Regions from separate parts of the Streptomyces sp. NPDC093071 genome, predicted to be linked through region 2. Evidence: riboswitches for the same ligand, from Rfam matches in the RefSeq annotation. Region 2 holds a riboswitch; each other region holds the start of a gene.
The links. A riboswitch is a leader RNA that binds a small molecule or an ion and turns the genes downstream of it on or off. The one in region 2 is predicted to bind cobalamin.
Positions count from the first base shown of each region.

Region 1 (3,262 bases), on a different contig from region 2:
TCCAGCCGGCCCCGGCGAGCGAGCCGAGCAGCCAGAAGAGGACGCCCCGGGTGGTCTCCGCGTCGGCGGCCGTCATCACCACGAAGGAGGTGAGGGCGGAGAAGAGCTGCATGGCGGCGACGCCGGAGAGGACCACGCGGTCCGTGGAGCCGCCGAGGGTGTGGCTGAGCAGCAGCACCAGCGCGAAGGAGCAGACCGCGCCGAGGAACGCCCCGCCGGTGACGGAGAGGAGTCCTCCGCCGATCCCGAGGACGACGACCGCGACCGCGCCGGTCGAGGCGCCGGAGGAGACGCCCAGGACGAAGGGGTCGGCGAGCGGGTTGCGCAGCAGCGACTGCATCACCGCGCCGCACAGGGCGAGCCCGGCGCCGCAGACGGCGGCCAGGAGGGTACGGGGAAGGCGCAGGTCCCACACGATGCCGTCCCGGATCGGGGAGAGCGCCGGGGCGCCGCCCCCGAGGTGGGCGGCGACCGTCGCCCACACGTCGGCGACGCCGATGCGGGCCGGGCCGATGGTGATGGCCACGGCCACCGACGCGGCCAGGAGCGCGAGTCCGGCCGCCGTCCACAGCAGGGCCGCCGCTCCCGCGCGCACCGGGGACGGCTTGGCGGCGGTGGGCGTCACTGGGCGAGACCGTACGAGCGGAGCGCGGCCGCCACCTTCTCGACGGCCTCGACCGTGCGGATCGTGGGGTTGAGCGCCTGGCCGCTGAGCAGCACGTACCGCTTGTTCCTGACCGCCGTCATGCTGCGGGTGACCGGGTCGGACTCCAGGAACTCGATCTTCTTGGCGGCGCTCTCGGCCGACTGCGAGCGGCGGGTGAGGTCGCCGATGACGAGGACGTCGGGGTCGCGGTCGGCGACGGTCTCCCAGTTGATCTGGGGCCACTCCTCCTTGGTGTCGTCGAAGACGTTCTTCGCGCCCAGCTCGCGGGAGACGATGCCGGGGGCTCCGCAGCAGCCCGCCATGTAGGGCGCCTCGGCGTTGGCGAACCAGTAGAGGACCGTGGCGTCCTTGAAATCCCCGCCCGAAGCGGCCTTCGTCACGCGGGCCCTCAGCTCCGCGACGAGCTTCTCGCCGCGCTCCGGGACGGCGAAGATCCGGGCCAGGTCGCGGATCTCGCCGTAGACCGTCTCCATGGTGAGCGGCCGGACGCGGACGCCGTCCCCGTCGCCGCTGTTGTCCTTGCCGACGCAGTCGGTGGGCGAGAGGTACGTGGGGACGCCGAGCTCCTCGAACCGCTCGCGGGTCGCCACGCCGCCCTTGCCGAGGGTGTACGTGAAGGAGGCGGCGGCGAAGTCGGGCTCGGCGTCGAGGACCTTCTCGAAGGAGGGGTAGCGGTCGGCGAGGCGCGGGACCTTGGCGTTCTCCTTCTCCAGGCCCTTGAGGACGGGGTCCGTCCAGGTGCCGGTGCCCACCATGCGGTCGGCGAGGCCGAGGGAGAGCATGATCTCCGCCGCGCCCTGGTCGAGGGCGACGGCCCGCTCCGGCGCGCGCTCGACGCGGACGGGCCGTCCGCAGTTGTCGTCGAGGACGACGGGGTATCCCGTCTTCGCCTTCCCAGCGCCGCCGGCGGGCCGGTCGGGGGCGGGGGTGGTCACCGTGCCGCAGCCGGTCGCGGTCAGGAGCAGGACTCCGGCGAGGAACGGCACGGCGGAGCGGACGGGGTGTGCGAGCGGCACGGGGCTTCCTTCTGCGGCCACGGCTCATACGCGGAGCCTGTCGTACGGTGCTCCCCGGGCGCGCGTGTGCCGCCGGGGCCGCCAGCAGGTCTTCGGACTCGGGGTCGGCCGGACGGGGCGCCTTCCCGGGCCGTCGTCGCCGCCCAGTGGCCGATGCTCCGCCCGTCACCCTCACCGCTGCGCGTCAGTTCCGGTCTCGCACCGGATTCCCTGACCCGTGCACCCACCCGTTCGGGTGCGTACAAAGGTGCGACTGGCCTCGGCACAGTACCACCGGCCCGGGGGCGTGCCCCGGGGCGCGGGGGCGTCAGACGCGCAGCTCCTTGGCCTCGAAGCGGCCGTCCCCGAGGACCAGGACGAAGGAGACCTGCTGCCCCTCCGAGACGGTCCGGCTCTCGTCCTCGATGTCCTCCGCGCTGAACCAGACCTGGTCCTCGGAGCCGACGGGGACGACGAACCCGTATCCCCCGAGACGGTTGAAGGAATGCACGAATCCCTTGCTCCTGCCCTCCACGGCGGCCTCCTCCTCGGCGTCGGGGACGCGGGCGAGGGGTGTCCCGGCCGGGTCCGGCCGTGTCCGCGTCTCAGGGGAGGTGTACCCCGCCGGCCCGCGCTTCGCCCGTCGGGACCGGTCGGCGCCCGCCGGACCTCTTCGCCCGGCGGGGCGGGTGCGAGCACCCCCGGCGATCTCGTAGAATATTCAACAGAGGTCCGGTGCCGAAGATCCCCCGTGTTCGGCACCGGGCCTCGTCGTGCGTCCGGCGCGGGACGGGGCCGTCTCAGGCGCCGCCGGGGTAGGCGATCCTCGTGGTGATCCTGGCGATGCGCGCCGCCGTCTCCGAGGGGGAGGCCACCGGCTGGACGATGTGGCTGACGGTGAGCCGCACGACCGTCTCGACGGCGAGGCCGCGGGACTCCTCGTCCACGTCGGGCCAGGCCTCGGTCGCGTACGCGTCGAGCATCGCCATCGCCGTGCCGAAGACCGGCTCCGCGCGGGTGGTGAGGTAGGCGAGGAGGTCGTCCTCGCCGCCCCGCGCCGCGACCAGGACGCTCTTGATGAGCGGGTTGTCCACGGTCTGCTGGAGCGTGTAGCCGACGCCGGCCGCCGCGGCCGCCTCCAACTCCCCTCGATGCGCGTCGAGTTCGCGCTCGATGCCGATCAGGAAGCCCTCCAGCTCGCGCTGGACCAGGGCGTTGCCGATGGCCTCCTTCGCGCCGAACTCGTTGTAGAGGGTCTGGCGGCTGATGCCGGCGGCCCGTGCGATGGAGGTCATGCGCAGCCCGCTCCACCCCTCGGCGGCGACGAGGCGGTAGGCGGCGTCGAGCACCTGCTCGCGCAGCAGGGACCGGACGCTCTCGCGGAAACGTGTCATCGTGCCCCCACTTTATCCACCGGGAACCGCCCCGAGGAGGGGTGCGGAAGGGGTCTCCGACGCCCCTCCCCGCACGGGTTCAGAGCGCGGTGCCGCCTGTCACGTCCACGTACTGGCCGGTGATCCAGCGGGCGTCGTCGGAGGCGAGGAAGGCGACCACGTCCGCCACGTCGGCGGGGGTCCCGATCCGGTTGAAGACCGAGAGC
Region 1 is NZ_JBIVPH010000001.1:801,316-804,577, forward strand. Features, by position in the region: gene ACIQD7_RS03300 (FecCD family ABC transporter permease) at 1-625, opposite strand, end outside; gene ACIQD7_RS03305 (ABC transporter substrate-binding protein) at 622-1,683, opposite strand; cobalamin riboswitch at 1,770-1,895, opposite strand; gene ACIQD7_RS03310 (cold-shock protein) at 1,991-2,173, opposite strand; gene ACIQD7_RS03315 (TetR family transcriptional regulator) at 2,463-3,056, opposite strand; gene ACIQD7_RS03320 (SDR family NAD(P)-dependent oxidoreductase) at 3,136-3,262, opposite strand, start outside.
Region 1: linked by a shared signal. The riboswitch ahead of ACIQD7_RS03305 (ABC transporter substrate-binding protein) and the one ahead of ACIQD7_RS11610 (cobalamin biosynthesis protein) in region 2 are both predicted to bind cobalamin.

Region 2 (3,262 bases):
AGCAGCGCCGTCGTGCCGAAGAACTGGGCGAAGACCCCGCCCCGGTCGATGTCCCCGACCACCACCACGGGCAGCCGCGCGGCCCGCGCCACGCCCATGTTCACGATGTCGGTGCGCCGCAGGTTGATCTCGGCCGGGCTTCCGGCGCCCTCGCAGATCACCGCGTCGTACGTGCTCCGCAGCTCCTCCAGGCACGCCATGACCGGCTCGAACAGCTCCTTCTGCCTGCCTCCGTGCAGTGCCTTCCCGGGGGACGACCCCCCGGACCCCCCGAAGAACCCCTTGGCGCTCATCTCGCCCACCGGCTTGCCCATCAGGACGACCTGGCTGGACCGGTCGCCGCCCGGCTTGAGCAGCACCGGGTTCATCAGCGCGGTCGGCTCGACCCGGGCGGCCTGCGCCTGCATGGCCTGGGCCCGCCCGATCTCGGCGCCCTCGCGCGTGACGAAGGAGTTGAGGGACATGTTCTGCCCCTTGAACGGCGCCACCTTCAGGCCCCGGCGGACCAGCCACCGGCAGATCCCGGCCGTCACGACGCTCTTGCCCGCGTCGGACGTGGTCCCGGCGACCAGCAGCCCCCCGCCCCTCCCGCCCGTCATGCGCTCCTCCGCTTCCCGCGCCGCACGGCGCCGACGATCAGACGGCCGCCCACGCAGGCGGCCAGGGTCAGCGCGGTCACCCGGCGCGAGAGCGCCACCGCCCGTTCGACGTCCGCCACCTCGACGGCCCGCCCCTCCCCGTTGAGCACCGGCCGGTGCTCGACGCGCCCGCCGTACGAGAGGGTGCCCCCGAGCCGTACGCCCAACGCGCCCGCGAAGGCGGCCTCGACCGGGCCCGCGTTGGGGCTCGGGTGCTTCGGCGCGTCCGCCCGCCAGGCCCGTACGGCCCCGCGCGGATCCCCTCCGGCGACGGTGGCGAGCGCGGCCGTCAGGCGTGCGCCCGGCCAGCCGGCCAGGTCGTCGAGGCGGGCCGAGGCCCAGCCGAAGCGGCGGTACCGGGGCGACTTGTGGCCGACCATCGCGTCCAGGGTGTTGACGGCCCGGAAGCCGACGAGTCCCGGCACGCCCGCGACCGCGCCCCAGAACAGGGCGCCGACCACGGCGTCCGAGGTGTTCTCGGCGACCGACTCGACGACCGCGCGGGCCATCGCCGGACCGTCCAGGGACTGCGGGTCGCGCCCGCACAGGTGGGGAAGCCGCTCCCGGGCCACCTCCAGGTCCCCGGCGGCGAGCGCCCCGCCGATCGCGCGGGCCTCCCGGCCCAGGGTCGTCCCGCCGACGACGGCCCACACGGAGGCGGCGGTCAGCGCGACGGCGGCGGCCGGCCGGTCCCGTACGGCCCGGGCGGCGAGGGCGCCGAGGGCGACGGTGGAGCCGGCGCAGACGGCGGTGTGCAGGGCGCCCCAGCCCCGGTGGTCGCGGTGGAGGCGCTTCTCGACGGCGGCGGCGGTCCGGCCGAACGCGGCGACGGGGTGCCCCCGGCGGGGGTCGCCGAGGAGCAGGTCGAGGGCGAGGCCCGCGGCCGCTCCGTACGCGAAGACACCGGTGGCTCTGGGACGGCCGGGCATGGCGCTGTGTCCTCACTCAGGGTCCGCGCCCTGGATCGACGTGACCGGCGGCGAGAGTTCCTGACTCCCGGACCCTCGGATCCGGTCACAGTGGCGGGACCGCGCCGGATTCGCACCGGACTTCCTCTGCTGCCGCCGTAATGGCCCGGGCAGTCCACCACGCCCCGAGAACGGGCGTCAACCCAGCCTTGACCTGCGGCGGCGCACTGTGCGGAGCACCACAGAAAAGGGGCCGGGCGGCCCGCACCCGAAGGTGCGGACCGCCCGGCCGGTGGAGCGGGGACCGTCAGGCGACGATCAGGTAGATGCCGTACGCCACGGCGGCCAGGCAGAGGCCGAAGCAGGTGTAGGCGCCGGTGCGGGCCAGGGTGGCGGAGCCTCCCCGGGCGGCGGCCTCCTCCTGCTTGGTGAGGCCGACGATGCCGAGGGTGAAGAGGCCCACCAGGGCGACGGTGGCCACGAGGCTGACGCCGAAGACGGAGCCGAGGGCTGCCCAGTCGATCTTCATGTGGTTCTTTCCTTAGACCTTCGCGGCCGGGGCCGGGGGAGCGGTCGGGTCGGTGGGGGCCGGGGCGAGGATGGTCGCCTTGAGGTCCTCGTCGGTGACGGCGGCGACGGAGCCGGCCGGCGGCGGGGTGACGGCCGCGATGGCGGTGGTCACCACGCCCGCGGGCTCGGCGTCGGAGGCGTCGAGGTCGTCGGCCGTGACGTTGTGGTGGTCGACCGGCTTGCGGCGGGAGAGCGCCCAGATGACGGCCGAGCCGGCCACGAGCAGGACCGCGACGGCGGCGATGCCCCAGGGGCCCTGCTTGGTGAGGAACTCGGCGCCGGCGCCGACCAGGCCCGCGGCGGGCAGGGTCAGGCCCCAGGCGACGAACATCCGGGTCGCGGTCGACCAGCGGACGACACCGCCCTTGCGGCCGAGGCCGGCGCCCATCACGGCACCCGAGCAGGACTGGGTGGTGGAGAGGGAGAAGCCGAGGTGCGAGGAGGCCAGGATGACCGTCGCGGCGCTGGTCTGGGCGGCGAAGCCCTGCTGCGGCTGGAGGTCGGTGAGGCCCTTGCCCATGGTGCGGATGATGCGCCAGCCGCCCAGGTAGGTGCCGAGCGCGATGGCGACGCCGGCGGAGACGACGACCCAGAGGGGCGGGTTCGAGCCGGGGGCGACGACGCCCTGGGTGACCAGGGCGAGGGTGATGATGCCCATCGTCTTCTGGGCGTCGTTGGTGCCGTGGGCGAGGGAGACGAGACCGGCGGAGGCGATCTGGCCGGCGCGGTAGCCCTTGGCCGTGGCCTTCGCCTCGGGGTTCGCCTTGATCTTGTACGTCAGCTTGGTCGCGGCCATCGCGGCGAGACCCGCGACGAGCGGCGCGGCGACGGCCGGGATGAGGACCTTGGTGACGATGGTGGAGCCGTTCACGGCCGACCAGCCGGCCGACATGACCGCGGCGCCGATGAGGCCGCCGAAGAGCGCGTGGGAGGAGCTGGACGGGAGTCCGAGCAGCCACGTCAGCAGGTTCCACAGGATGGCGCCGACCAGCGCGGCGAAGATCACCTCTGTCCGGATGCCCTCTTCGTTGATGATCCCGCCGGAGATCGTCTTGGCGACCTCCACGGACAGGAACGCGCCGACGAGGTTGAGCACGGCGGACATGGCCACCGCCGTCTTGGGCTTGAGCGCACCGGTCGAGATGG
Region 2 is NZ_JBIVPH010000003.1:54,702-57,963, reverse strand. Features, by position in the region: gene ACIQD7_RS11615 (cobyric acid synthase) at 1-599, opposite strand, end outside; gene ACIQD7_RS11610 (cobalamin biosynthesis protein) at 596-1,567, opposite strand; cobalamin riboswitch at 1,601-1,742, opposite strand; gene ACIQD7_RS11605 (hypothetical protein) at 1,854-2,075, opposite strand; gene ACIQD7_RS11600 (inorganic phosphate transporter) at 2,088-3,262, opposite strand, start outside.

Region 3 (3,262 bases), on a different contig from region 2:
TTCCAGCCGCCGAAGGTGTGGTACGCCACCGGGACCGGGATCGGCACGTTGACGCCGACCATGCCGGTGTCGACCCGGCGCGCGAACTCGCGGGCGGTGTCGCCGTCCCGGGTGAAGACGGCGACGCCGTTCCCGTAAGCGTGCTCGCTGGGCAGCCGCAGCGCCTCCTCGAAGTCGGCGGCGCGCACAACGCACAGCACCGGGCCGAAGATCTCCTCGCGGTGGATGCGCATCTCCGGGGTGACCCGGTCGAAGAGCGTGGCCCCCGCGAAGAAGCCGTCCTCGTGGCCGGGGAGGGTGAAGCCGCGTCCGTCGACGACGAGTTCGGCCCCCTCCTCCACGCCGATGTCGACGTAGCGGGTGACCCGCTCCAGGGCGTCCCGGCTCACCAGCGGCCCGAAGTCGGCCTCCGGGTCGTCGGAGCGGCCGATCCGGAGGGCGGCGACGCGCTCCTTGAGCGCGGCCACCAGCCGGTCGGCGGTCTCCTCGCCGACCGGCACGGCGACGGAGATCGCCATGCAGCGCTCGCCCGCCGAGCCGTAACCGGCCCCCACCAGGGCGTCGACGGCCTGGTCGAGGTCGGCGTCGGGCATCACGATCATGTGGTTCTTGGCGCCGCCGAAGCACTGGGCGCGCTTGCCGTGGGCGGCGGCCGTCGCGTAGATGTGCGCGGCGATCGGGGTGGACCCGACGAAGCCGAGGGCCTGCACCCTGGGGTCTTCGAGGAGGGTGGTGACGGCCTCCTCGCCGCCGTTGACGACGTTGAGGACACCGGCCGGGAGCCCCGCCTCCAGGAACAGCTCCGCGAGCCGCAGCGGCACGGAGGGATCGCGTTCGGACGGCTTGAGGACGAAGGCGTTCCCGCAGGCCAGGGCGGGCGCGGCCTGCCACAGCGGAATCATCGCGGGGAAGTTGAACGGGGTGATGCCGGCGACGACGCCGAGCGGGCTGCGCAGGGAGTGCACGTCGATGCCCGTTCCGGCGTTGTCGGTGAACTCCCCCTTGAGCAGGTGGGGGATGCCCGCGGCGAACTCCACGACCTCCAGGCCGCGTTGCAGGTCGCCGTGCGCGTCTGCGACGGTCTTGCCGTGCTCGGCCGACAACAGCCGCGCCAGCGCGTCGCGTTCGTCCTCGACGAGCTGGAGGAACCGCAGCAGCACGCGGGCCCGCCGCTGCGGGTTCCACGCGCCCCACTCGCGCTGGGCGGCGACCGCGTCCGCGATCGCGTGCTCGGTGTCGGCACGGCCCGCGAGCGGGACGCGGGCCCGGACGGTGCCGGTGTTGGGGTCGTACACGTCGCCGAAGAGGCCCGACGTGCCGGCGGTGTGCTTGCCGCCGATGAAATGGGTGAGTTCACGGACCATGGGGGCCTGCTCTCGTCAGGTCGGATCCGGGGATGGCACGGCGGACCGCCGGTCGCACCGGGTGGGTGCGCCGAGGGGGAACGCCGTGGGACGGGGCGGCGCGGGGCCGCCGAAGAGCTAGGTGAGAGCGGGGGTCGCCGCTCGCTCCGCCGGATCACCAGGGTCGTGGGTACGGACCGGTGCCATGCGTGTCTGCTCCATCCTCGTGGACAACACGGAACGTTCCGCGGCCGGTATCCTGACTCCCGGATCTCCGCGTGCCGCCCGTCTTCCCGACAGACCTCGTCAGTGACGTGTGGACGGCGGCACGCTCCCCGGTCACAGTGGCGGGACCGTGCCGGATTCACACCGGCTTCCCTGCACCGCGGACCTTGTGCCACGAACATATAGTTGGACGTCCTAGTAAGTCCACCCCCTCATCCCGCCGATGGCGCGTGTCGGACCGGAGTCGGCCCGCGCCGGCGGCGGTGGTCGGCGGCCACCACCACGACGCCGCCCGGGGCCTGCTGTTCCTGTCGCCCTGGCTCAGCGACGGACAGCGCGCCTTCCGGCTCGCCACCCAGCTCGCCCTGCTCGAACGGGGCGACCCGATCGACGAGGCGATCCGCCCGGCCGCGTTCTCCTCCGCACGGGCCACCGGCCTCGCCCGCATCGGACTCGCCACCTACTTCGCGGGCGCGCTGCTCCTGCCGTACACGGCCTTCCGCGACGCCGCCGAAGGCGTCCGCTACGACGTGGAGCTGCTCCAGCGGCCCGGCCACCGGGGCGTGCCCTTCTCGTTCCTGCGCGTGGACCGCGCCGGCGACATCTCCAAACGCCAGTCCGCCACCGACTTCCACTTCTCCCGGCTCGGCGGCACCTGCCCGCTGTGGACGGTGTACGAGGCGTTCTCCTCGCCCGGCCGCATCCTCACTCAGGTCGCCGAGATGCCCGACGGCAAGCGGTTCTTCCGGGTCGCCCGCACCGTCCACAGGGGCGGCCACGGACACCGTGCCGCACGGGCCGAGTTCGCCGTCGCCCTCGGCTGCGAACTCCGCCACGCCCACCGGCTCGTCTACGCGGAGGGCGTGGCGCTCGACGACCCGCGCGCCGCCACCCCGGCCGGCGCGCCCACGTGCCCTATCCGCTGGTCACGGACGGCTGACGGACGACCCCGGAGGCCGGCACCGGTGCCGGCCCCCGGGGGAGGGCGAACGTCAGAAGGACGTCCAGGTGAACGTCACCTGGTCCCCGTTCTCGATCTCGAACTGGCAGCCGCCGACCGGCGTCGACACCCCGTTGACCGAGATGTTCCAGTACGCGGAGCCGCCGCCGCTCACGCCCTTGACGGTCTCCACCGCGTAGTCGTCGAAGGACGCGTACCAGGTGCCGTCCCACGAGAAGGAGTTGCGCTTCGCCGCGTGGTCCAGGGCGGCCGTCGGCGTCGGGACCTTCGTGGCGTGGGCGCCGCCGTTGGTGCCGTCGCACTTGTGGGTGCCGCCGGTCGCCGTGGTGACGTCGTGGCCCCACGTGAAGATCTTCTTCTTGAAGAGCAGCCCGTCCGGGCCCTGGACGGTGACGGTCACCCGCACCGGCGCGTTCGTGAACGCGGCGGGGGAGTGGGCCTGGGCGGCCGGGGCGGTGGTGAGGGCGAGGCCGAGGGCCGCGGTGGTCACGGCGGCACGGCGTAGCAGGGTCTGGCGCACGGATTTCCTCTCGGTGAAGGGATGGAGCGGGAATCAGCCGGTCGCGTCGCCCCGGCCCGCGAAGCGGACCGGAGCCTGGAAACGGGCCTTGCGGGCGGCGCGGCGGAAGACGGTGAGGACGGCGGGGCCGGCCAGGGTCACGCAGACGAAGTTGGTGACGGCCCGACCGGTGTCCCACCCGAGCGAGGTCGCCAGGTCGAACGCCAGATAGCG
Region 3 is NZ_JBIVPH010000002.1:379,638-382,899, reverse strand. Features, by position in the region: gene ACIQD7_RS07555 (CoA-acylating methylmalonate-semialdehyde dehydrogenase) at 1-1,364, opposite strand, end outside; cobalamin riboswitch at 1,575-1,760, opposite strand; partial or broken gene ACIQD7_RS07550 (short-chain fatty acyl-CoA regulator family protein) at 1,841-2,596, shown strand; gene ACIQD7_RS07545 (DUF4430 domain-containing protein) at 2,561-3,049, opposite strand; gene ACIQD7_RS07540 (ECF transporter S component) at 3,083-3,262, opposite strand, start outside.
Region 3: linked by a shared signal. The riboswitch ahead of ACIQD7_RS07555 (CoA-acylating methylmalonate-semialdehyde dehydrogenase) and the one ahead of ACIQD7_RS11610 (cobalamin biosynthesis protein) in region 2 are both predicted to bind cobalamin.